DNA from 2 places in the Kitasatospora sp. NPDC001132 genome. Region 1 is predicted to be linked to the other one. Evidence: predicted binding sites of a transcription regulator. Region 1 holds the regulator's gene; the other holds the start of a gene.
What was found. Region 1 encodes HrcA, which represses chaperone genes, less so after heat shock. Its sites were predicted from a motif close to TTNGCACTCNGNNNNNCNGAGTGCNAA; they were not measured.

Region 1 (10,661 bases):
GCAGTCCCTGATCGGCTCCGGCAGGCCCGACCTCGTCGCCGGGCGTCCCGCCTCCGTCGCCCACCTGTTCCTGGAGCGGGTCGCCCTGACCCCGAACGCCGAGGCCTACCGCTACCCCTCGCCCGTGGACGAGCAGGCCGCCGACGGCGCGCCCGGCGCCGAGCAGTGGCGCTCGCTCACCTGGGCCCAGACGGCGACCCGGGTGAAGGCGGTGGCCGCCGGCCTGATGGCGCTCGGCATCCGGCCCGAGGACCGGGTGGCGCTGGCCTCCTCGACGAGGCTCGAGTGGATCGTCGCCGACCTGGGCGCCATGTGCGCGGGCGCCGCGATCACCACCGTCTACCCGAGCACCAACGCGGACGAGACCGCGTTCATCCTCTCCGACTCCGGCTCCCGGGCGCTGTTCGCCGAGAACGCGGCCCAGCTGGCCAAGGCCGTCGGGCAGATCGACCGGCTGCCCGAGCTGCGCACCGTGATCCTCTTCGACGCGCCCGCCGAAGCCCCCGAGACCGCCGGCCTCGACCTGATCACCCTCGCCGAGCTGGAGGAGCGCGGCACCCGGTACCTGGCCGAGCACCCGGGCGCGGTGGAGAAGGCCGTCGAAGGGCTCGACAAGGAGCAGCTGGCCACCCTGATCTACACCTCCGGCACCACCGGCCGCCCCAAGGGCGTGCGCCTGGTGCACGACTGCTGGGCGTACGAGGGCCGGGCGCAGGAGGCCAGCGGGCTGCTGGGCCCCGACGACGTGCAGTTCATGTGGCTGCCGCTGTCGCACGTGTTCGGCAAGACGCTGATCTCCGGGCAGATCGCCACCGGGCACGTGATGGCGGTGGACGGCCGGGTGGACCGGATCATCCACAACCTGCCGGCGATCCGGCCGACCGTCATGGCCTCGGCGCCGCGCATCTTCGAGAAGGTCTACAACGGCATCGCGGGCAAGGCCAGGGCCGAGGGCGGCGCCAAGTACAAGATCTTCATGTGGGCGGCCAAGGTCGCCCGCGAGCACGCCCGGGTGGTGCAGGAGAACCGGGTCGCCACCGGGACCGACTCCGCCCCGCTGGGCCTGCGGGCGCAGCACGCGCTGGCCGACAAGCTGGTGTACGCGAAGATCCGGGCGGCCTTCGGCGGCCGGCTGCGCGGCGCGGTCTCCGGCAGCGCCGCGCTCGCCCCGGAGATCGGCTACTTCTTCCTCGGCGCCGGGGTGCCGATCCTGGAGGGCTACGGCCTGAGCGAGACCAGCGCCGGCTCCTGCGTCAACCGCGCGGAGGACGTGCGGATCGGCACGGTGGGCCGCCCGCTGCCCGGCACCGAGGTGCGGATCGCCGAGGACGGCGAGATCCTGCTGCGCGGCCCGGGCGTCATGCGCGGCTACCACAACCTGCCGGAGAAGACCGCCGAGGTGCTGGAGCCGGACGGCTGGTTCCACACCGAGGACATCGGCGAGCTCACCCCGGACGGCTTCCTGCGGATCACGGACCGCAAGAAGGACCTGTTCAAGACCTCCGGCGGCAAGTACGTGGCGCCCAGCGAGGTCGAGGGCAAGTTCAAGGCGGTCTGCCCGTTCGTCAGCAACATCCTGGTGATCGGCAACGGTCGCAACTACTGCACCGCGCTGATCGGCCTGGACGAGGCGGTCCTGCTGCCGTGGGCCGCCGAGCACGGCCTGGCCGGCAGGTCCTACGCCGAGCTGGCCGTCGAGCCGGCCGTGCACCAGCTGATCGAGGGCTTCGTCAAGCGGGTCAACGGCGACCTCCAGCGCTGGCAGACGATCAAGAAGTTCCACCTGCTGCCGCGCGACCTCGACATCGAGCACGGCGAGCTCACCCCGAGCCTGAAGATCAAGCGCCCGGTGGTCGAGCGGACCTACGCGGACGCGGTGGCCGCGATGTACGCGGGCGCCAACGAGGCCTGAGCACCCCAGCTCCCGTACGGCCCGCCGGTTCGGTCGGGCCGTACGGGACAATGGGCTCATGCCCTCCGCACTCCCCGACGGCGAACCGGTGCCGTCCGACGGTTCCCTGCCCGCGCACGCCCTCGACGGGCTGGGCTCGCGGCCGTTCGGCTTCTACCTGCACGTGCCGTACTGCGCCAGCCGCTGCGGCTACTGCGACTTCAACACGTACACCGCCACCGAGCTGCGCTCCTCCGGGGCGGTCGCCTCGCAGGACACCTACGCGGACAACGTGGTCGCCGAGATCCGCCTGGCCCGGAAGGTGCTGGGGGACACGGACCTCCCGGTGCGGACGGTCTTCCTCGGCGGTGGCACCCCGACCCTGCTGCCCGCCCGCGACCTGGTGAGGATGCTCGCCGCGATCCGCGACGAGTTCGGCCTCGCCGAGGACGCCGAGATCACCACCGAGGCCAACCCGGAGTCGGTGGACCCGGCGTACCTGGCCGAACTGCGCGAGGGCGGCTACAACCGGCTCTCCTTCGGCATGCAGAGCGCCCGCCCGCACGTGCTGAAACTGCTGGACCGCCACCACACCCCGGGCCGCCCCGAGGCGTGCGTGGCCGAGGCCCGCGCGGCCGGCTTCGAGCACGTCAACCTCGACCTGATCTACGGCACCCCGGGCGAGTCCGACGACGACTGGCGGGCCTCCCTGGACGCCGCCATCGGCGCCGGGCCCGACCACGTCTCCGCGTACTCGCTGATCGTCGAGGAGGGCACCCGGCTCGCCGCCCGGGTCAAGCGCGGCGAACTGCCGATGATCGACGACGACGTGCACGCCGACCGCTACCTGATCGCCGAGGAGGCGCTGAGCGCCGCCGGCTACTCCTGGTACGAGGTCTCCAACTGGGCCACCACCCCCGAGGGCCGCTGCCGCCACAACGAGCTCTACTGGACCGGCGCCGACTGGTGGGGCGCCGGCCCCGGCGCCCACAGCCACGTCGGCGGCGTCCGCTGGTGGAACGCCAAGCACCCCGCCGCCTACGCCCGGGCCCTCGCCGAGCAGCGCACCCCCGCCCAGGCCCGCGAGCTGCTGGCCGACGAGGACCGCCGCGTCGAGCGCGTCCTGCTCGAACTGCGCCTCGTCGAGGGCGTCCCCCTCGACCTGCTCACCGCCACCGGCCGCGAGTGGGCCGCCCGCCACCTCGCCGACGGCCTCCTCGCCCCCGGCCCCTACGAGCGGGGCCGCGCCGCCCTCACCCTCCGGGGCCGCCTCCTGGCCGACGCGGTGGTACGTGACCTGGTGGACTGAGTATCGTTAACGTGGTGTCAGCCGTCGGAGGGAGCGCGCCATGACCGCCATCGATGACCGGGTGACGGGGATCTTCGAGAACCTGGAGGTCCCCGAAGGCTTCAAAGCCGAGCTCATCAGGGGGGAAATCGTGCTGATGGCCGGGCCGGATCTGGTCCACAACATCATTGTCGAAGCCATCCGCGACCAGCTTCCCCGGTCGCGGTGGCACCGCTTGACCACGCAGGACATCGACCTTCCCGGGCTGACGAGCGAGCCCCAGCCGGATCTCGTCGTGTTCGAGCGGGACGCCTTCGAGGGGCCCGGCCGTTTGGTTCCCGCGCCCCTTCTCACGTTGGTGGTCGAGGTCGTCTCCAAGACCAGCGTCCTGCGCGACTACCGGACCAAGCGGGAGTTGTACGCGGAGGGCGCGATTCCGGTGTACCTGGTCGTCGACCCGATCAAGGCCGTCTGTGTGCTCCTGACCGAGCCGACCCCGGCGAGCGCCTCCGGACTCCCGGACTACACGGTGGAGCGGACGACCAAGTTCGGCGAACCCGTTCCGCTGGACCTGCCGGGCATCACACTCGACACCTCGGAGTTCAAGACCTACTCCTGACCCGGCAGGGCCGTGAAGTCGATCAACTCCTCCACCCGGCCCAGGAGTTCGGGCTCCAGGTCCTTGTAGCTGTTCACCTTCGACAGGATGTGCTTCCAGGCCGCCGGGGTGTCCACCGGCCAGCCGAGGCGGCGGCAGGTGCCCTCCTTCCAGTCCTCGCCCCTCGGGACGGCGGGCCAGGCGGGGATGCCGACGCTGGCGGGCTTAACGGCCTGCCAGATGTCGATGTAGGGGTGGCCGACGACCAGCACCGAGGCGCCGGTGACCTGGGCGGCGATGCGGTGCTCCTTGGTGCCGGGGAGCAGGTGGTCGACCAGGACGCCGAGGCGCCGTTCCGGGCCGGGGGCGAAGTCGGCGACGATCGCGGGCAGGTCGTCGATGCCGCGCAGGTACTCGACGACCACGCCCTCGATCCGCAGGTCGTCGCCCCAGACCCGCTCGACCAGCTCGGCGTCGTGCCGGCCCTCGACGTAGATCCGGGACTCGCGGGCGACCCGGGCGCGGGCGTTCGGGACGGCGATCGAGCCGGAGGCGGTACGGGCCGGGGTGCGGGGCGCCGCCGGGCCGGCCGGGCGGACCAGGGTGACGACCCTGCCCTCCAGCAGGAAGCCGCGCGGCACCAGCGGGAACACCCGGTGCTTGCCGAACCGGTCCTCCAGGGTGACGGTGAACCCCTCCGCGGTCTTCTCGCAGCGCACCACCGCCCCGCAGAAGCCGCTCGCCGCCTCCTCGACCACCAGGTCCCGCTCGGCGGGCACCTCCGGGGCGGGCTGCTGCTTCTTCCACGGCGGGGTCAGGTCGGGTCCGTACTGGCGGCTGCGCATGGTCGCGAGTCTACGGACGGACCGTCACAGGCCCGGCGCGCCCCAGACCGGGAACCAGCGGCTGAGGTCCTTCTCCAGCCGCAGGTCGTTCCCCAGCATCGCGTTGACCTGCAGCTCCAGCGGGCTGTTGCGCCGCTCCCCGCCGCCGGGCATCGGGGCGAAGGGGTAGAACGTTCCCCGTTTGTACAGGTAGACCAGGGCCAGCGACTGCCCCTCGGGGTTGCGGAAGGCCACCAGCGAGCAGAGCAGCTGCGGCCCGAAGCCGTTCGCCTCCAGCTCGCTGTTGACCGCGTGCAGGTCGTTCACCAGCTCCGGCAGTTCCTCGGGCCGGTGGCGGGCGAGCAGCCAGGTGTAGCCGTAGCCGTCCTTGGAGGCCTCCACCGGGACGCCGCCGCGCTCGGTGTCGGCGTCCAGCAGCGCCCTGACCTGCTGCTCGACCTGGACGAAGGCCGCGCCCTCGACGGCGGCGAAGCAGACCGAGCCGAGCCCGGTGGGGGTGAACCCGGCCCCGGCCTCCAGGGTGAGCGCGGCGGACGGCACGCCGAACAGCTGGTCGAGGTCGGGCTTGACGGGCTTGGTGCGGCCGAACAGGGTGTCCAGGAATCCCACGGCGGTCCTTTCGGGACGGAACGGACTGGGACGGGTCGGGTCGGAATCGGCTGGGACGGGTCGGGACGGAATCGGTGGGTCGGGTCGGGCTCAGTGTCCGAGCTGCCCGGAGATCCTCGCCAGCTGCTCCAGCCGCTTCTCCAGCGTCGGGTGGGTGGAGAACAGCTGCGAGGCGGTCTCCCGGGCGCTCAGCGCGGGGGCGAAGTAGAAGGCGTTGTACGGCTGCGCCTGGCGCAGGTCCTTGCTGGGGATGGCCGCGATCTGCCCGGTCACCTTGGTGAGCGCCGAGGCCAGGGCGCTGGGCCGGCCGGTGAGCTGCGCTGCGGCCCGGTCCGCGGCCAGCTCGCGGTAGCGGGACAGCAGCCGGGTGAGCAGGAAGCTGATCGCGTAGACGACGATCGACACCAGCGGGATGATCAGCGCCAGGACGGCCGCGTTCTGGTCGTTGTTGTTGCGCCCGCCGCCCATGAACCCGCCGTACACGGCGATCCGGGTCATCGCCCCGGCGAGGACGCCGAGGAAGCCGGCGATCGTCATCACCGCGACGTCCCGGTGGGCGACGTGCGACAGCTCGTGGGCGAGGACGCCCTCCAGCTCCTCCGGCTCCAGCCGGCGCAGCAGCCCGGTGGTCACGCAGACCACCGCGTTCTGCGGGTTGCGGCCGGTGGCGAAGGCGTTCGGCATGTCGCTGTCGGCGACCGCCACCCGGGGTTTGGGCATGTCGGCGAGGGCGCAGAGCCGGTCGACCGTGCCGTGCAGCTGGGGGAACTGTTCCGGGGACACCTGGCGGGCGCCCATCGCCCGCTCGGTGATCTTGTCGCTGAACCAGAACTGGGCCACGAACAGCCCGCCGGAGATCAGGACGATCAGTGGCCAGGCGCCGCGCAGCAGCGCGATCAGCAGGCCGGTGAAACCGACGTACAGCAGCCCGATCACGAACATCGTCGCGACCATGCGGCTGGTCAGGCCGCGGTCGGGCGCGAAACGGGTGTGCTGGCCCGAGCTCGACATCGCTTGCTCCTCCGTTCGCCGTCGCTTTCGATGCTGCCACCCGGACGGCTTCCCGGCACCACTGCGGCGCCGGGAGGATCGAACCGGCGGGGCCCCGCGGGCCGTGTCCGGAACTGCGGGCAGGATCACCCCGGTCGGGCCGTTCCTGCCACAGGACCCGGGCCGTACACTGGCAGGTACGGTTCTGGCACTCGTACGTTCAGAGTGCCAAGGCCGAGGGCCCCGGAACGGCCCGCAGCGAGGGACACGGTCGGACGACGTGCGAGGACGGAGGTGCGTGCCCCATGGCCGGTGAGGTCCGCCAGCTGGACGAACGCAAGCTCGCGGTGCTCCGCGCGATCGTGCAGGACTACGTGGGCACCGAGGAGCCGGTCGGCTCCAAGGCCCTGGTGGAGCGGCACAACCTCGGGGTCTCCCCGGCGACCGTCCGCAACGACATGGCGGCGCTGGAGGAGGACGGCTACATCCACCAGCCGCACACCAGCGCCGGCCGCATCCCCACCGACAAGGGGTACCGCCTCTTCGTCGACAAGCTCGCCGAGATCAAGCCGATGACCGCCCCCGAGCGCCGGGCCATCCGGCACTTCCTGGACGGCGCGGTGGACCTGGACGACGTGGTCGCCCGCACCGTGCGGCTGCTCGCCCAGCTCACCCGGCAGGTCGCGGTGGTGCAGTACCCGTCGCTGACGCGCTCCACAGTCCGGCACATCGAGCTGGTGGCGCTGGCCCCGGCCAAGGTGATGCTGGTGCTGATCACCAACACCGGCCGGGTCGAGCAGCGGATGGTCGACTGCCCGGGCCCGGTCGGCGAGACGGTGCTGGCGGACCTGCGGGCCCGGATCAACGCGAGAGCCGCCGGCCGGCGCCTCCCGGAGGTCCCGGGGCTGCTGGAGGAGCTGCCGGCGCAGTTCGAGCAGGCCGACCGGCCGACCGTCAGCACGGTCCTGGCGACGCTGTTCGAGACGCTCGCCGAGCAGAACGAGGAGCGGATCATGCTGGCCGGCACGGCCAACCTGACCCGCTTCGGGCACGACTTCCCGCTCACCATCCAGCCGGTGCTGGAGGCCCTGGAGGAGCAGGTCGTCCTGCTCCGTCTCCTGGGTGAGACCGCGGACGCCGGGATGACGGTCCGGATCGGGCGGGAGATCGCCTACGAGGGGCTGAATTCCACCTCGGTCGTTTCGGTCGGCTACGGTTCGGGCGACGAGAGCGTGGCGAAACTGGGTGTGATCGGTCCGACCCGGATGGACTACCCGGGCACAATGGGGGCGGTGCGAGCGGTGGCGCGGTACGTGGGCCAGATCCTGGCCGAGTCCTAGCAAGGGTCGCCGTCGGGCCTCCGACGGCGGCGTCCAGTCGCAGCACTACTACAGGCGGAACAAGCGGAGCATTTGGTGGCCACGGACTACTACGCGGTACTCGGCGTCCGACGGGATGCGGGGCAGGACGAGATCAAGAAGGCGTTCCGGCGCCTGGCACGCGAACTGCACCCGGACGTCAACCCGGACCCGAAGACGCAGGAGCGGTTCAAGGAGATCAACGCCGCCTACGAGGTGCTCTCCGACCCGCAGAAGCGTCAGGTCTACGACCTCGGCGGGGACCCGCTGTCCCCGGGCGGCGGCGGTGCGGGCGGCTTCGGGGCCGGCGCGGCGGGCTTCGGCTTCTCCGACATCATGGACGCCTTCTTCGGCGCCGCGGCCGGCCAGCGCGGCCCGCGCTCGCGCACCCGCCGCGGCCAGGACGCCATGATCCGGCTGGAGATCACCCTGGAGGAGGCCGCCTTCGGCACCACCAAGGAACTCCAGGTCGACACCGCCGTCACCTGCACCACCTGCAGCGGCGAGGGCGCGGCCCCCGGCACCTCGGCGCAGACCTGTGACATGTGCCGCGGCAAGGGCGAGGTCTCCCAGGTCACCCGGTCCTTCCTGGGCCAGGTCATGACCTCCCGCCCCTGCCCGCAGTGCCAGGGCTTCGGCACCGTCGTGCCGACCCCGTGCCCGGAGTGCGCCGGCGACGGCCGCGTGCGGGCCCGCCGCACCCTGACCGTCAAGATCCCGGCCGGTGTCGACAACGGCACCCGGATCCAGCTGGCCGGCGAGGGCGAGGTCGGCCCCGGCGGCGGCCCGGCCGGCGACCTGTACGTCGAGATCGCCGAGACCACCCACAACATCTTCCAGCGGCGCGGGGACGACCTGCACTGCACCGTCACCATCCCGATGACGGCGGCCGCGCTCGGCACCCAGGTGCCGCTGCAGACCCTGGACGGCCTGGAGGAGGTCGACATCCGGCCCGGCACCCAGTCCGGGCAGTCGATCCCGCTGCACGGCCGGGGCATCACCCACCTGCGCGGCGGCGGCCGGGGCGACCTGATAGTGCACGTCGAGGTGAAGACGCCCAGCAAGCTCGACGCCGAGCAGGAGGAGCTGCTGCGCCGCCTCGCGGTGCTGCGTGGCGAGGAGCGCCCGTCCGGCCAGTTCGCACCGGGCCAGCAGGGCCTTTTCTCCCGGCTGAAGGACGCCTTCAACGGCCGGTAGTCGTCCGCGGAGGGGTGCCGGGGGCTCGGCCCCCGGCACCCCTTCCGTGTGTCCGTCCCACTTCTGGAGGTTTTCCGTCATGACCGCGCCCGTCTTCTTCGTCGAGACCGAGCGGATCGCCGCCGCCGCGCCCGGGGCCGTGGTGCGCCTGGACGGCCCGGAGGGGCGGCACGCGGCCGCGGTCAAGCGGCTGGAGCCGGGCGAGGCGGTGACCCTGGCCGACGGGCTGGGGCTCGGCGTGGACGGCACGGTCGACACGGTGCTCGGCAAGGACGGGATCGACGTGACGGTCGCCGCCGTGCGACGGGAGCCGGAGCCCGCGCCGCGGATCGTGGTCGTCCAGGCGCTGCCCAAGGGCGACCGCGGCGAGCTGGCCGTGGAGACGATGACCGAGGTCGGCGTGGACGTGGTGATCCCGTGGTCCGCCTCGCGCTGCATCACCCAGTGGAAGGGCGAGCGCGGCGCCAAGGCGCTCGCCAAGTGGCGGGCCACCGCCCGGGAGGCCGGCAAGCAGTCCCGCCGGCTGCGCTTCCCCGAGGTCCGGGACGTGATGACCACCCGGCAGCTGGCGCCGGTGCTGCTGGGGGCCGCGTTCGCCGCCGTGCTGCACGAGGAAGGCGCCGAGCCGCTGGCGCACGCCGGTCTGCCGGAGGCCGGGGACATCGTGCTGGTGGTCGGCCCGGAGGGCGGGGTCTCCCCGGAGGAGCTGGCCGCCTTCGCCGAGGCCGGCGCCAAGCCGTACCGGCTGGGCCCCTCGGTGCTGCGCACCTCCACCGCCGGGGTCGCCGCCGGCGCACTGCTGCTGGGGCGCACCGGCCGCTGGTCGTAGCGCGCCCCGGCGCCCTGGTCGCGGCCGTGTGACGGCCGTCCGCGGGCGGCGCCGGGAGTCTGCGGAAAACGGCGCGGACCGTACGCGCGGCTGCCTAGGCTGGCCGGGTGACGGACTCCCTGAGCACCTCCCCGAACAGCTCGGCGGGCGCCTACCTGCGCCATCCCCACCTGCACGGCGACCTGGTCGCCTTCGTCGCCGAGGACGACCTCTGGCTCGCCCCGCTGGAAGGCGGCCGGGCCTGGCGGCTGACGGCGGACCACCTGCCGGTCCACCACCCGCGGTTCTCCCCGGACGGGCGTCACCTCGCCTTCACCACCACCCGGGACGGCGCCCCCGAGGTGCACGTGGTGCCGGTGGACGGCGGCCCGTCGCGCCGGCTCACCCACTGGGGCAGTCACCAGACCCGGGTGCTGGGCTGGACGGCCGACGGCCGCCCGATCGCCGCCACCGCCGCCGGCGAGTCGAGCTTCCGCCGCACCTGGGCGCACGCCGTGCCGCTGGACGGCGGCGAGCCGCAGCGGCTGCCGTACGGGCCGGTCGGCGCCCTCGCCTTCGAGCCGGGCGGTGACCGGGTGCTGCTGAACAGCGTCAACGGCCGCGACCCGGCCTGGTGGAAGCGGTACCGGGGCGGGCGGGCCGGCAAGCTGTGGCTCGGCCGGGACGAGTTCGCCCGCGTCCACGCGGAGCTGGACGGGCAGCTGGACTCGCCGCTGTGGGTGGCCGGGCAGGACGGGCGCGACGGCAGGATCGCCTTCCTGTCCGACCACGAGGGCGTCGGCGAGCTGTGGTCCAGCCGCCCGGACGGCACCGACCTGCGCCGCCACACCACCGACCCGGACGGCTTCTACGCCCGGGGCGCCACCACCGACGGCACCCGGGTGGTCTTCCACCGGGCCGGCGACCTCTGGCTGCTGGACGACCTGGCGGGCGCCGAGCCGCGCCGGCTGGACGTCCGCCTCGCCGGTCCGCGGGCCGGGTGCCGCCCCCGCCCGGTGCCCGCCGCGCACTGGCTGGACTCCGTCGCCCCCGACCGCACCGGCCGGGGCAGCGCCG
Region 2 (10,661 bases), on a different contig from region 1:
CCGGGTGGGTGTGCGCGGTGAAGGCGCGGGTTTCCGGGTCGCGGGTGAACTGGGTGAGGTGGGGGTGGACGAGGTCGGCCGAGGCCTTGAGGCGGTGGGTGCGGTCGAGGCGTTCCAGGGCGGTCCGGTAGATGGTGGCGGCCATCCGGCCGAGGGCCTGGCCGTCCTGGTGGCGGTGGTGCCGGACGCCGACGTCCACCTGGGCCAGGGCGTCGAGGCCTGCCACTTCCAGGGCGTCGACCAGCAGGCCGAGTTCGACGCCGTAGCCGGTGGGGAAGGGCAGCCGTTCGAGCAGTGAGCGGCGGGCCGCGTACTCGCCGCCGAGGGGCTGGACGAAGCCGGCGAGTTCCGGCCAGTGGAGGTTGAGCAGGGGGCGGGCGACGAGTTCGGTGACCCGGCCGCCGCCGGCGGGCAGGACGGCGCCGTCCGACTCCAGCGGGCGGTCGTACATGGCCTTGACCAGCTGGATGGACTCGTCGGTGAGCAGCGGGCCGACGATGCCGGAGACGAAGGCCGGGTCGAACTCGCGCAGGTCGGCGTCGACGAAGCAGACGATGTCGCCGTGGGTGACCAGCAGGGAGCGCCAGAGCACCTCGCCCTTGCCGGGGACGGCGGGCAGCCGGGGGAGGATCCGGTCGCGGTGTTCCACCCTGGCGCCTGCCTCGGCGGCGACGGCGGCGGTGGCGTCGGTGGAGCCGGAGTCGACGACGACGAGTTCGTCGACGAGCGGGAGGCGTTCCATCAGCTCGCGGCGGACGGTGCGGACGATGTCGCCGACGGTGGCCTCCTCGTCCAGGGCGGGGAGGACCACGCTGACGGTGCGGCCGGTGCGTTCCTTGGCGTCGAGGAGGGTGCGGACCGGCCGGTCGGCCGCGCTCCAGGAGCGGCGGTGGAGCCAGGATGCCGCCTGCGGGAGGAGCTCGGGAGTCGGTTCGGCGGGCACGGAGGTCTCCTCGGCGGGGTCGGTGGAATCTGTCATCTCGCGTGGCGGACGGTCCCGTTCAGGATTGGCGCCTTCGGATACAGTCTTCGTACAGCGGTCGGACCTTCGCACGCCGGGGTCGCCGTTGAGCAGCACCACAATTTCACAAGCTCATCCAGAGGGACTGAGGGAACGGCCCGTTGACGTCCCGGCAACCTTCTCGCGCGGCTGTCGTCGACAGGCTCCGGCGGGACAGGTGCCAATTCCGGCCCGTGCGCGACCGCGCCACGGGGAAGATGAGGAGAGAGGCCTCGCCATCATGGCTATCGACACCGCCGCACCAGTTTCCGTCGACCTCGGCCCCGCCACCGCGCTGTCCTGTCGCGAGTGCGGCACCCGTTTCCCGCTCGGCCCCAGCTTCGCCTGCCTGGAGTGCTTCGGCCCGCTGGAGATCGCCTACGAGTTCGGCAGCGAGGGCGCCGAGGAGCTGCGCAAGCGGATCGAGGCCGGTCCGGCCTCCATCTGGAGGTACGCGCCGCTGCTGCCCGTTCCGGCGGACGTGGCCTCGAAGCCGAACCTGAACCCGGGGTGGACCCCGCTGGTGAAGGCGGACAACCTGGGCCGGGAGCTCGGGTTCACCGCCCAGCTGCACGTCAAGGACGACTCCGGGAACCCGACGCACTCCTTCAAGGACCGGGTGGTCGCGTGCGCGATCGAGGCGGCCCGGGCGTTCGGCTACACCACGCTGTCCTGCTCCTCCACCGGCAACCTGGCCGGCGCGGTGGGTGCGGCGGCGGCCAGGGCCGGGTTCCGGTCCTGCGTGTTCATCCCGCACGACCTGGAGCAGGGCAAGGTCGTCATGGCCGGGGTGTACGGCGGTGAGCTGGTCGGCATCGAGGGCAACTACGACGACGTGAACCGCTTCTGTTCGGAGCTGATCGGCGATCCGGCCGGCGAGGGCTGGGGCTTCGTCAACGTGAACCTGCGGCCGTACTACGGCGAGGGCTCCAAGACGCTGGCGTACGAGATCTGCGAGCAGCTCGGCTGGCGGCTGCCGGAGCAGATCGTGATCCCGATCGCCTCGGGCTCGCAGCTGACGAAGATCGACAAGGGCCTCCAGGAGCTGATCAGGCTGGGCCTGGTCGAGGACCGGCCGTACCGGATCTTCGGTGCCCAGGCCGAGGGCTGCTCGCCGGTGTCGGCCGCGTTCAAGGCCGGCCGGGACGTGATCAAGCCGGTCAAGCCGGACACCATCGCCAAGTCGCTGGCGATCGGCAACCCGGCCGACGGCCCGTACGTGCTGGACATCGCCCGCCGCACCGGTGGCGCGGTGGAGGACGTCACGGACGCCGAGGTCGTGGCGGCGATCCGGCTGCTGGCGCGGACCGAGGGGATCTTCGCCGAGACCGCGGGCGGGGTGACCGTCGGCGTGCTGAAGAAGCTGGTCGAGACCGGGCAGCTGGACCCGTCGAAGGAGACCGTCGCGATCAACACCGGCGACGGCCTGAAGACCCTGGACGCCGTCTCCGAGGCCGGGATGACCGCCGCCATCCGCCCGACGCTGGACTCGTTCCGCGCCGCCGGCCTCGTGTCCGCCTGAACCATCCGCCCCCCGCAAGGAGAAGTCATGAGCGCCAACGTCCGCATCCCCACCATCCTGCGCACCTACACCTCCGGCGCCGCCGAGGTGACCGCCGAGGGCGCCACCCTGGCCGAGGTCGTCGCCGACCTGGAGAAGAACCACGCGGGCATCTCGGCCCGCATCCTGGACGACACGGGCAAGCTGCGCCGCTTCGTGAACGTGTACGTGAACGACGACGACGTGCGCTTCGCCGAGGGCCTGGCGACCGGGATCGAGGACGGCGCCAGCATCTCGATCATCCCGGCGGTGGCCGGCGGCTGCTGAGCCCGCGAGAGAACCCGCGGTCGCCCGCGCGTACGGAATTCCGCTGTCCGTATGCGCGGGCGACCGCTCGCATTCCTGCGGGAATATTTCCGGGTCGAGTCGGAGTAGAGTGTCGCTCGGCTGGGAACAGGGTTTCCCTTTCGGCCCCGCAGTGCTCGTTCGGCCCCGCAGTGCTCGGCCCGGGGCGTCCGGCCGATGAGACCGGCCCGTGAAACCTGTCAGGCAGATGTCAGAATTACCGCAGGCATTTGGGTAATTCGTCCGCTATGTCCGGCGTGAAATGCCGAGAACATCCCGATTCGGTCCGTCCTGTCCCTTGACGCCGTACCGGAATTACCGGTGGTTGGGCCTGTTGCAGAGGGCGTCGATCCGGATACATTCAGCGGCGGTCGACGCAATCACCCGCTCGTCGGAGGCCGCCTGGCGTCCTGTGCGGAGGGTTGCGGCGTGCACGGCTGCGCCCAGGGGGGGTTCCCCGGGCCGGCCTTCAACCAACCCGGGCCCGCGACCTGCGGGCGCGTGAAGGGCCAGCACAGCACTAGGGGAGTTCGGAATGGCTCAGGGCACCGTCAAGTGGTTCAACGCGGAGAAGGGCTACGGCTTCATCGCGGTCGACGGTGGTGCGGACGTCTTCGTCCACTACAGCGCGATCCAGATGGACGGCTACCGCACCCTCGAGGAGGGCCAGCGGGTCGAGTTCGAGATCTCCCAGGGACAGAAGGGCCCGCAGGCGGACATGGTCCGCGCGGCGGTCTGACCCCTTCCGGCTCCAGGAGCTCGGCGCGGCCCCACGGCTGGTGACCTCTCGCTTCTCGACGGGCCCGTGCGACGCGTGTCGCACGGGCCCGTCGGCGTTCCCGGGCGGCTCCCGCGGCGGCTCGCGGATTGCCGATTGGGCTTGCACTCGACCACCCGGAGTGCTAATCATTGGCGTTAGCACTCACAGTGTGAGAGTGACAGCGGACCGGGTCGGTGAGGCCCCCGGGAGCGGCAGGGGAATGGACCTCCGCGCACCAGGGCCGTCCGTCGCGGGCACCCCTTGGTCCGAGCAGTCGACCGTGTCCCGGAGGACCACTTCTGATGGCCAAGATCATCGCCTTTGATGAGGAAGCTCGCCGCGGCCTTGAGCGTGGCATGAACCAGCTCGCCGACGCAGTGAAGGTCACGCTCGGCCCCAAGGGTCGCAACGTCGTGCTGGAGAAGAAGTGGGGCGCCCCCACGATCACCAACGACGGTGTCTCCATCGCCAAGGAGATCGAGCTCGAGGACCCGTACGAGAAGATCGGTGCCGAGCTCGTCAAGGAGGTCGCCAAGAAGACGGACGACGTCGCGGGTGACGGCACCACCACCGCCACCGTGCTCGCCCAGGCCCTGGTTCGCGAGGGTCTGCGCAACGTCGCCGCCGGCGCCAACCCGATGGCCCTGAAGCGCGGCATCGAGAAGGCCGTCGCGGCCGTCTCCGACCAGCTGCTGGCCCAGGCCAAGGACGTGGAGACCAAGGAGCAGATCGCCTCCACCGCCTCCATCTCCGCCGCCGACACCCAGATCGGCGAGCTGATCGCCGAGGCCATGGACAAGGTCGGCAAGGAAGGCGTCATCACCGTCGAGGAGAGCAACACCTTCGGCCTGGAGCTCGAGCTCACCGAGGGCATGCGCTTCGACAAGGGCTACATCTCCGCCTACTTCGCCACCGACCTGGAGCGCATGGAGGCGACGTTCGAGGACCCGTACATCCTCATCGCCAACTCCAAGATCGGCTCGGTCAAGGACCTGCTCCCGCTGCTGGAGAAGGTCATGCAGAGCGGCAAGCCGCTGGTCATCATCGCCGAGGACGTCGAGGGCGAGGCCCTGTCGACCCTGGTCGTGAACAAGATCCGCGGCACCTTCAAGTCCGTCGCCGTCAAGGCCCCGGGCTTCGGTGACCGCCGCAAGGCCATGCTCGGCGACATCGCCATCCTCACCGGTGGCACCGTCATCTCCGAGGAGGTCGGCCTGAAGCTGGAGAGCGCCGGCATCGACCTGCTGGGCACCGCCCGCAAGGTGGTCATCACCAAGGACGAGACCACCATCGTCGACGGTGGCGGCGACAGCGAGCAGGTCGCGGGCCGCGTGAACCAGATCCGCGCCGAGATCGAGAACAGCGACTCGGACTACGACCGCGAGAAGCTCCAGGAGCGCCTCGCCAAGCTGGCCGGCGGCGTGGCCGTCATCAAGGCCGGCGCGGCCACCGAGGTGGAGCTCAAGGAGCGCAAGCACCGCATCGAGGACGCCGTCCGCAACGCCAAGGCCGCCGTCGAGGAGGGCATCGTCGCCGGTGGTGGCGTCGCCCTGCTGCAGGCCGGTGTCGCCTTCGACAAGCTGGAGCTGGACGGCGACGAGGCCACCGGTGCCAACATCGTCAAGGTCGCGCTGGAGGCCCCGATCAAGCAGATCGCGACCAACGCCGGCCTGGAGGGTGGCGTCGTGGTGGAGAAGGTGCGCAACCTCCCCGCCGGTCACGGCCTGAACGCCGCCACCAACGAGTACGTCGACCTGGTCGCCGAGGGCATCATCGACCCGGCCAAGGTCACCCGCTCCGCGCTGCAGAACGCCGCCTCCATCGCGGCGCTGTTCCTCACCACCGAGGCCGTCATCGCCGACAAGCCGGAGAAGGCCGCCGCGGCCGCCGGCGGCGGCATGCCGGGCGGTGACATGGACTTCTGATCCTGATCGCTTCGATCGGATCGGCTGGTTCCCCGTCCGTGTGGGCGGCTCCCTTCGGGGGGCCGCCCACACGGCGTTTCGGCGTTCGGGGGAGTTGAGGAGAGGATGGACGGATGGCTGCCGACGACATCGAGACCGCCCTGCACAACGCGCGGGCACTGATCCTGGCCGACCTCACCGCGCGGGACGTGGCGGACGCCGCCGTCGTCTCGCTGGTGGAGCAGGCCGTGACCCACCGCCGCTGGTGGCTGGAGCAGTGGCCCGACGGCACCGACTACGTGCTCGGACTGGTCGCCCAGGACGTCCAGGACGCGCTGCTGGAGGCGTACGGCCGCTGGCCGCTGTGCACCGACTGCGCGGCCGACGGGGATCCGCACGCGCTGAGCGTGGAGCCCGAGTTGGGGCCGGAGCCGCAATGGGTGTGCGGCAAGCAGGGCGCGGTGGTGGCTCCGGTGGGGGAGCTCTCCTAGGCCGCGCGGCGCGGCCGACGGGCGCGCGCGTGCGGGGGGAGCCGGCTGCTGGGGCGCGTGCGGGCGTGCGGGCGGGCTCGTGTCAGAGGGCGCCGAGCTCGGCCGCCAGGTTGGCGTGGGCGGCCGCCGTGAAGCGCTCGCGGGCGGCGGGCGTGCGGTAGAGCCCGGGCAGGGCGAGCAGGTGGCGCAGTACGGCGGCCCGGCCGGCCGTGAAGTCCGGTGCGGGGACGAAGCCGTACTCCTCGCGGACGGCGGCCGCGTACGCCGCGTACGCCTCGGGGGTGCCGCCGAGGACGGCGAGGTCCGCGTCGCAGAGCACCTCGCCGTTGCGGTCGCCGGGGGCGGGGTCGTGGCCGACGGTGAGCAGCACGAGGCGCTCGACCTCGGCGACCCGCTCGGCGGGCAGCCCGGCGGCGGTCAGCGCGCGGACGGCGAGGGCGGCGCTGCGCTCCTCGTTCTCGGTGCGGTCCGGCCGGTAGACGGCGTCGTGGAACCAGGCCGCGAGGCGGACGGCCTCCGGGTCGGCGGCGTGCCCGGCCAGCTCGTCGACGTGCCGCAGCACCGCGCGCAGGTGCGCGACGGTGTGGTACCTGCGCTGCGGCTCCGACCAGCGGCGCAGCAGCTCCCGGCCGTACGGCTCGGGGTCGACGGCGGCGCCGCAGCGGTGCAGCAGGGCGGTCCAGGCGGCGAGCAGGTCCTCGGTCGGCATGGGCACATTGTGGCGGACGGGCCCGGCCCTGGACCTATAGGTAGGTTGGCGATATATGTAGTCGTATGACAGAACGCTCCATGCAGGAGCCCACGCTGCTGCTGCTCACCGCCCTGGCCGACGCGCCGAGACACGGTTACGCGCTGATCCAGGAGGTCGCCGCGATCTCGGACGGCCGGGTCAAGATGCGCACCGGCACGCTCTACGGGGCGCTCGACCGGCTGCTCGGCCAGGGCCTGATCGAGGTCGCCGCCGAGGAGGTGGTGGACGGTCGGGCCCGGCGCAGCTACGCGCTGACCGGGGCCGGCCGGGACGCGCTGGCCGCCGAGGCGGAGCGGCTGCGGGCGGTCGCCACCGAGGCCGAGCGCCGACTGGCCAAGATCCGGTCGGTGCTGCCGGGCGGGGCGGGGTCGCAGGGGCGGCCCGCGGCGGGGGGAGGCCTCTCGTGAGCGCACCGGCGATCGGCGCGGGGCCCTCGGTGGCGCTGCGGACCGCGCTCCGGTTCTACCCGGAGCGGTACCGCCGCGAGCGCGGCGAGGAACTGGCCGAGGTGTTCGCCGACACGACGGCGGAGGGCGGCCGCCTGGCGGTCACCCGGGAGCTCCTCGGCCTGGCGGTGTACGGGCTGCGGGTGCGGCTCGGGCTGACCGGGGCCTCGCCGGCGGGGCGGCTGCTGGCGCTGGTCGCGCCGATGCTCGCCGGCGCGGTGGCCGGCGCCACGCTGGTGGCCTGGGCGGCCACCGCGGGCCGGGTCGCCAACCGGCTCTCCTGGGACGGCTCGTACGGCACCTACGCCGAGCTGCTCTCCCGGCCGGTGGCCGCCGCGCTGCTCCTGGTGGCGGCGCTCCTCGGGCGGTGGACGGCGGTGCGGGGCAGCGCGCTGGTCCTGGGCGCGGTGGGGCTGTACGAGCTGGTGGGGGCCGTGTGGGTCTCCTCCTTCGACGCGTGGTGGAGCGGCTACATCGGGATGGCCTCGCTGCCGCTGGTGCTGGCCGCGCTGCTGCTGGCCGCGGCGCCGACCGACCTGCTGGCCCGGCCGACCTGGCGCGCCGGCGGGCTGGTGCTGGCGTCGGCGGTCGTGGGCGGGCTGCTGGAGACGGCCCAGAACTGGGACGACACCACCTTCCCGCTGGACCTGCCGTGGATCGTGGCGATGCTGCTCCTCCCGCTGCTGCTGACCTTCGCCGGGCTGCGCGGGCGGGCGGCCCCGGCGGCCGCGGGGGTGGCGGCGCTGGTGCTGACCGGGCCGGGCTGCCTGTTCAACATCTGGCGCGAGTCCCGGGGGATCTCGCACCTGCTTCCGGTGGCGGCGCCGACGGTGGCGCTGCTGGTGCTGGTGGCGGTGGTGGTGCACCGGTCCGGGCGGCGGGAGGCGGTCGGGGCGGCCCACGGGGCGGCGTGACGGCGGTGGCTGAGGGTTGGTGGGGCGGGGCGGCGGGACCGGGCAGCTCCGGGCGTTCCGGCGTGACCGGATCGGGCCCCTGGGGGTCACCGGGGGTCGCCGGGCTCCGCCGGATGTGGCAGTCTGTCGAATATGTCTAGACCAATTTTCGAAGTCATCGCGCTGACGCCCCAGGACGCCCAGGCCGCCGAGTCGGGCGGCGCCGACCGGCTCGAACTGGTCACCGACATGGCGGCCGACGGGCTCACCCCGTCCGTCGAGGACTTCGGCCGGATCCGGGCCGCCGTCGGCATCCCGCTGCGGGTCATGCTGCGGATCCGGGACGGCTTCGCCCCCGGCGACGTGGAGGAGCTGTGCGCCCGGGCCGCCGCGCTGCGGGCCGAGGGCGCCGAGGAGTTCGTCCTCGGCTTCCTCGACGCCGACGGCGCCGTCGACCTGGCCGCCACCACCGCCGTCGCCGAGGCGATCGCCGGCTGCCGCTGGACCTTCCACCGGGCGATCGACCACAGCACCGACCGGGCCGCCCTGCGGGCCGCCGTCGGCGGGCTGCCCGGCCTGGACACCTTCCTCACCTCCGGCGCGGCCGCCGGGGTGGCCGCCGGGCGCGAGGTGTTGTCGGCCGAGCTGGCCCGGGTCGGCGAGCCCGGGTACCGGCAGCGGATCCTGATCGGCGGCGGTCTGCGGGCCGAGCACCTGAAGGAGCTGCGGGCGGAGGGCTTCGACGCCTTCCACGTCGGCGGCGCGGTGCGGGTCGACGGCTGGCGGACGCCGGTGGACGCGGCCAAGGTCGCCGGGTGGCGGGCGCTGATCGACGCCTGAGCGCGTGCCCGGAGGGCCCGGTCCGCGGGCCGGTCCCTCCGGGCGGGCGAGCCGCTACCGCAACTGCTCGGGCAGCGGCTCGCCGTGCAGCACCGTCAGCCCGGAGACGGCACGGGTCAGCGCCACGTACAGCCGCCGCAGTCCGGTCCGCTCGTCCGGCTCCCCGGCGATCACCGCGGCCGGCTCGTCCAGCACCACGTAGTCGTACTCCAGACCCTTGGCCAGCGAGGCGGGGACGAGGGTGAGCCGGGCCTCCGCGCTGGTCTCGGTGCCGGGGGAGAGGTACGGCAGGCCGGCCGCGGTGAGCGCCTCGGCGAACCGCGGGATGCGGGCGTCGGCGACGATCAGGCCGGTCGAGCCCTCGTGCTCCAGCGCCTCCCGGCAGGCTGCGAGGACCGCCTCCGTGCCGTCCTCGTCCGCGATCGGACGGATCGTCAGCGAGCCGGGCGCTTCGCGGACCGAGGAGGCCGGGGCCAGGCCGGGGGCGATCGCCGGGAGCAGCCGGGAGGCGTACGCGATGACCTCCTCCGGCACCCGGAAGCCCTTGGTCAGCTCCTCGATGTGCGCCTCCGGCTTGCCCAGGTGGCGCAGTGCCTCCGGCCAACTCGCCGTCGCCCACGGGGTGGTGCCCTGGGCGAGGTCGCCGAGGACGGTCGCCGAACCGGTGGTGCAGCGGCGGCCGACCGCGCGGTACTGCATCGGGGAGAGGTCCTGGGCCTCGTCCAGCACCACGTGCCCGAGCGAGGGGGTGCGCTGCACCAGGTCGGTCGCCTCGTCCACCAGAACGGCGTCGGCCGCCGTCCAGCGGGCCGTCTTCACCGAGCGGCCGGGCTTGGGCCACAGCACCGCCCGCTGCTCCTCGGGCGTCAGCACGCCCTCGGCGCACTCAGCCAGGAACTCCGGCTCGGAGAGCAGTCGCAGGACCAGCTTCGCCGGGTCGACGGCCGGCCAGCACTCCTTGACCACCGCCTTGACGGCGCTGTTGCGGGCCACGGCGTCCTGCACCCGGTCGTCCGGGGCCTCGCCGCCCTGCTCCATCTTCAGCAGCACGGCGTGCGCGATGCGCTGCGGCAGGGCGTCCCTGGACGCGCCGTAACGGACCTCGCGGCCCTTCAACTCCTCGATGATCTCGACCAGTTCGTACACCGGCACGCGCCAGCGGCGGGAGCCGCGGACCACCACGCAGGGCTCGGTGGGCAGCGAGATGCCCGACCGCACGGCCCGGCGCAGCACCTCGGCCATCCGGGCGTCGCCCTTCAGCCGGGCCGCCTCCGGGGTGTCCTCGCCCCGCACCTCGACGTGTCCGACCAGCTGCTGCACGGTGGCCTGGGCGACGTCCAGCTCGCCGAGGGCAGGGAGCACCTGCTCGATGTAGGAGAGGAAGGCGTTGTTCGGCCCGATCACCAGGGTGCCGGTACGGGCCAGGCGCTCGCGGTGCGCGTACAGCAGGTACGCGACGCGGTGCAGGCCGACGGCGGTCTTCCCGGTGCCGGGCGCCCCCTGGACGCAGATGGTGCCCGTGATGTCGGAGCGGACGATCTCGTCCTGCTCGGGCTGGATGGTGGCTACGATGTCGCGCATCGGGCCGACGCGGGGCTTCTCGATCTCGGCGGCCAGCAGGGCGGAGGTCTGCTCCGACTCGGTCGGGTCGGTGAGGTGCTCGTCCTCGTAGGCGGTGAGCTCGCCGCCGGTGTAGCCGAAGCGGCGGCGGCGCTCGACGTCCATCGGCT

Region 2: the regulator HrcA is predicted to act here: its motif matches at 3,726-3,752, upstream of groL (chaperonin GroEL).

The regions. Positions count from the first base shown of each region.
Region 1 is NZ_JBSFKF010000003.1:389,252-399,912, reverse strand. Features, by position in the region: gene ACWDBE_RS06425 (AMP-dependent synthetase/ligase) at 1-1,912, shown strand, start outside; gene hemW (radical SAM family heme chaperone HemW) at 1,971-3,200, shown strand; gene ACWDBE_RS06415 (Uma2 family endonuclease) at 3,241-3,798, shown strand; gene ACWDBE_RS06410 (DUF3097 domain-containing protein) at 3,789-4,622, opposite strand; gene pspAB (PspA-associated protein PspAB) at 4,647-5,231, opposite strand; gene htpX (zinc metalloprotease HtpX) at 5,322-6,242, opposite strand; gene hrcA (heat-inducible transcriptional repressor HrcA) at 6,527-7,561, shown strand; gene dnaJ (molecular chaperone DnaJ) at 7,637-8,776, shown strand; gene ACWDBE_RS06385 (16S rRNA (uracil(1498)-N(3))-methyltransferase) at 8,856-9,605, shown strand; gene ACWDBE_RS06380 (S41 family peptidase) at 9,713-10,661, shown strand, end outside.
Region 2 is NZ_JBSFKF010000030.1:40,194-50,854, forward strand. Features, by position in the region: gene ACWDBE_RS30310 (glucosyl-3-phosphoglycerate synthase) at 1-979, opposite strand, end outside; SAM riboswitch class I at 1,091-1,225, shown strand; gene thrC (threonine synthase) at 1,242-2,522, shown strand; gene ACWDBE_RS30320 (MoaD/ThiS family protein) at 2,550-2,828, shown strand; gene ACWDBE_RS30325 (cold-shock protein) at 3,382-3,585, shown strand; gene groL (chaperonin GroEL) at 3,909-5,531, shown strand; gene ACWDBE_RS30335 (hypothetical protein) at 5,645-6,001, shown strand; gene ACWDBE_RS30340 (HD domain-containing protein) at 6,084-6,710, opposite strand; gene ACWDBE_RS30345 (PadR family transcriptional regulator) at 6,776-7,159, shown strand; gene ACWDBE_RS30350 (hypothetical protein) at 7,156-8,112, shown strand; gene ACWDBE_RS30355 (copper homeostasis protein CutC) at 8,245-8,931, shown strand; gene ACWDBE_RS30360 (HelD family protein) at 8,986-10,661, opposite strand, start outside.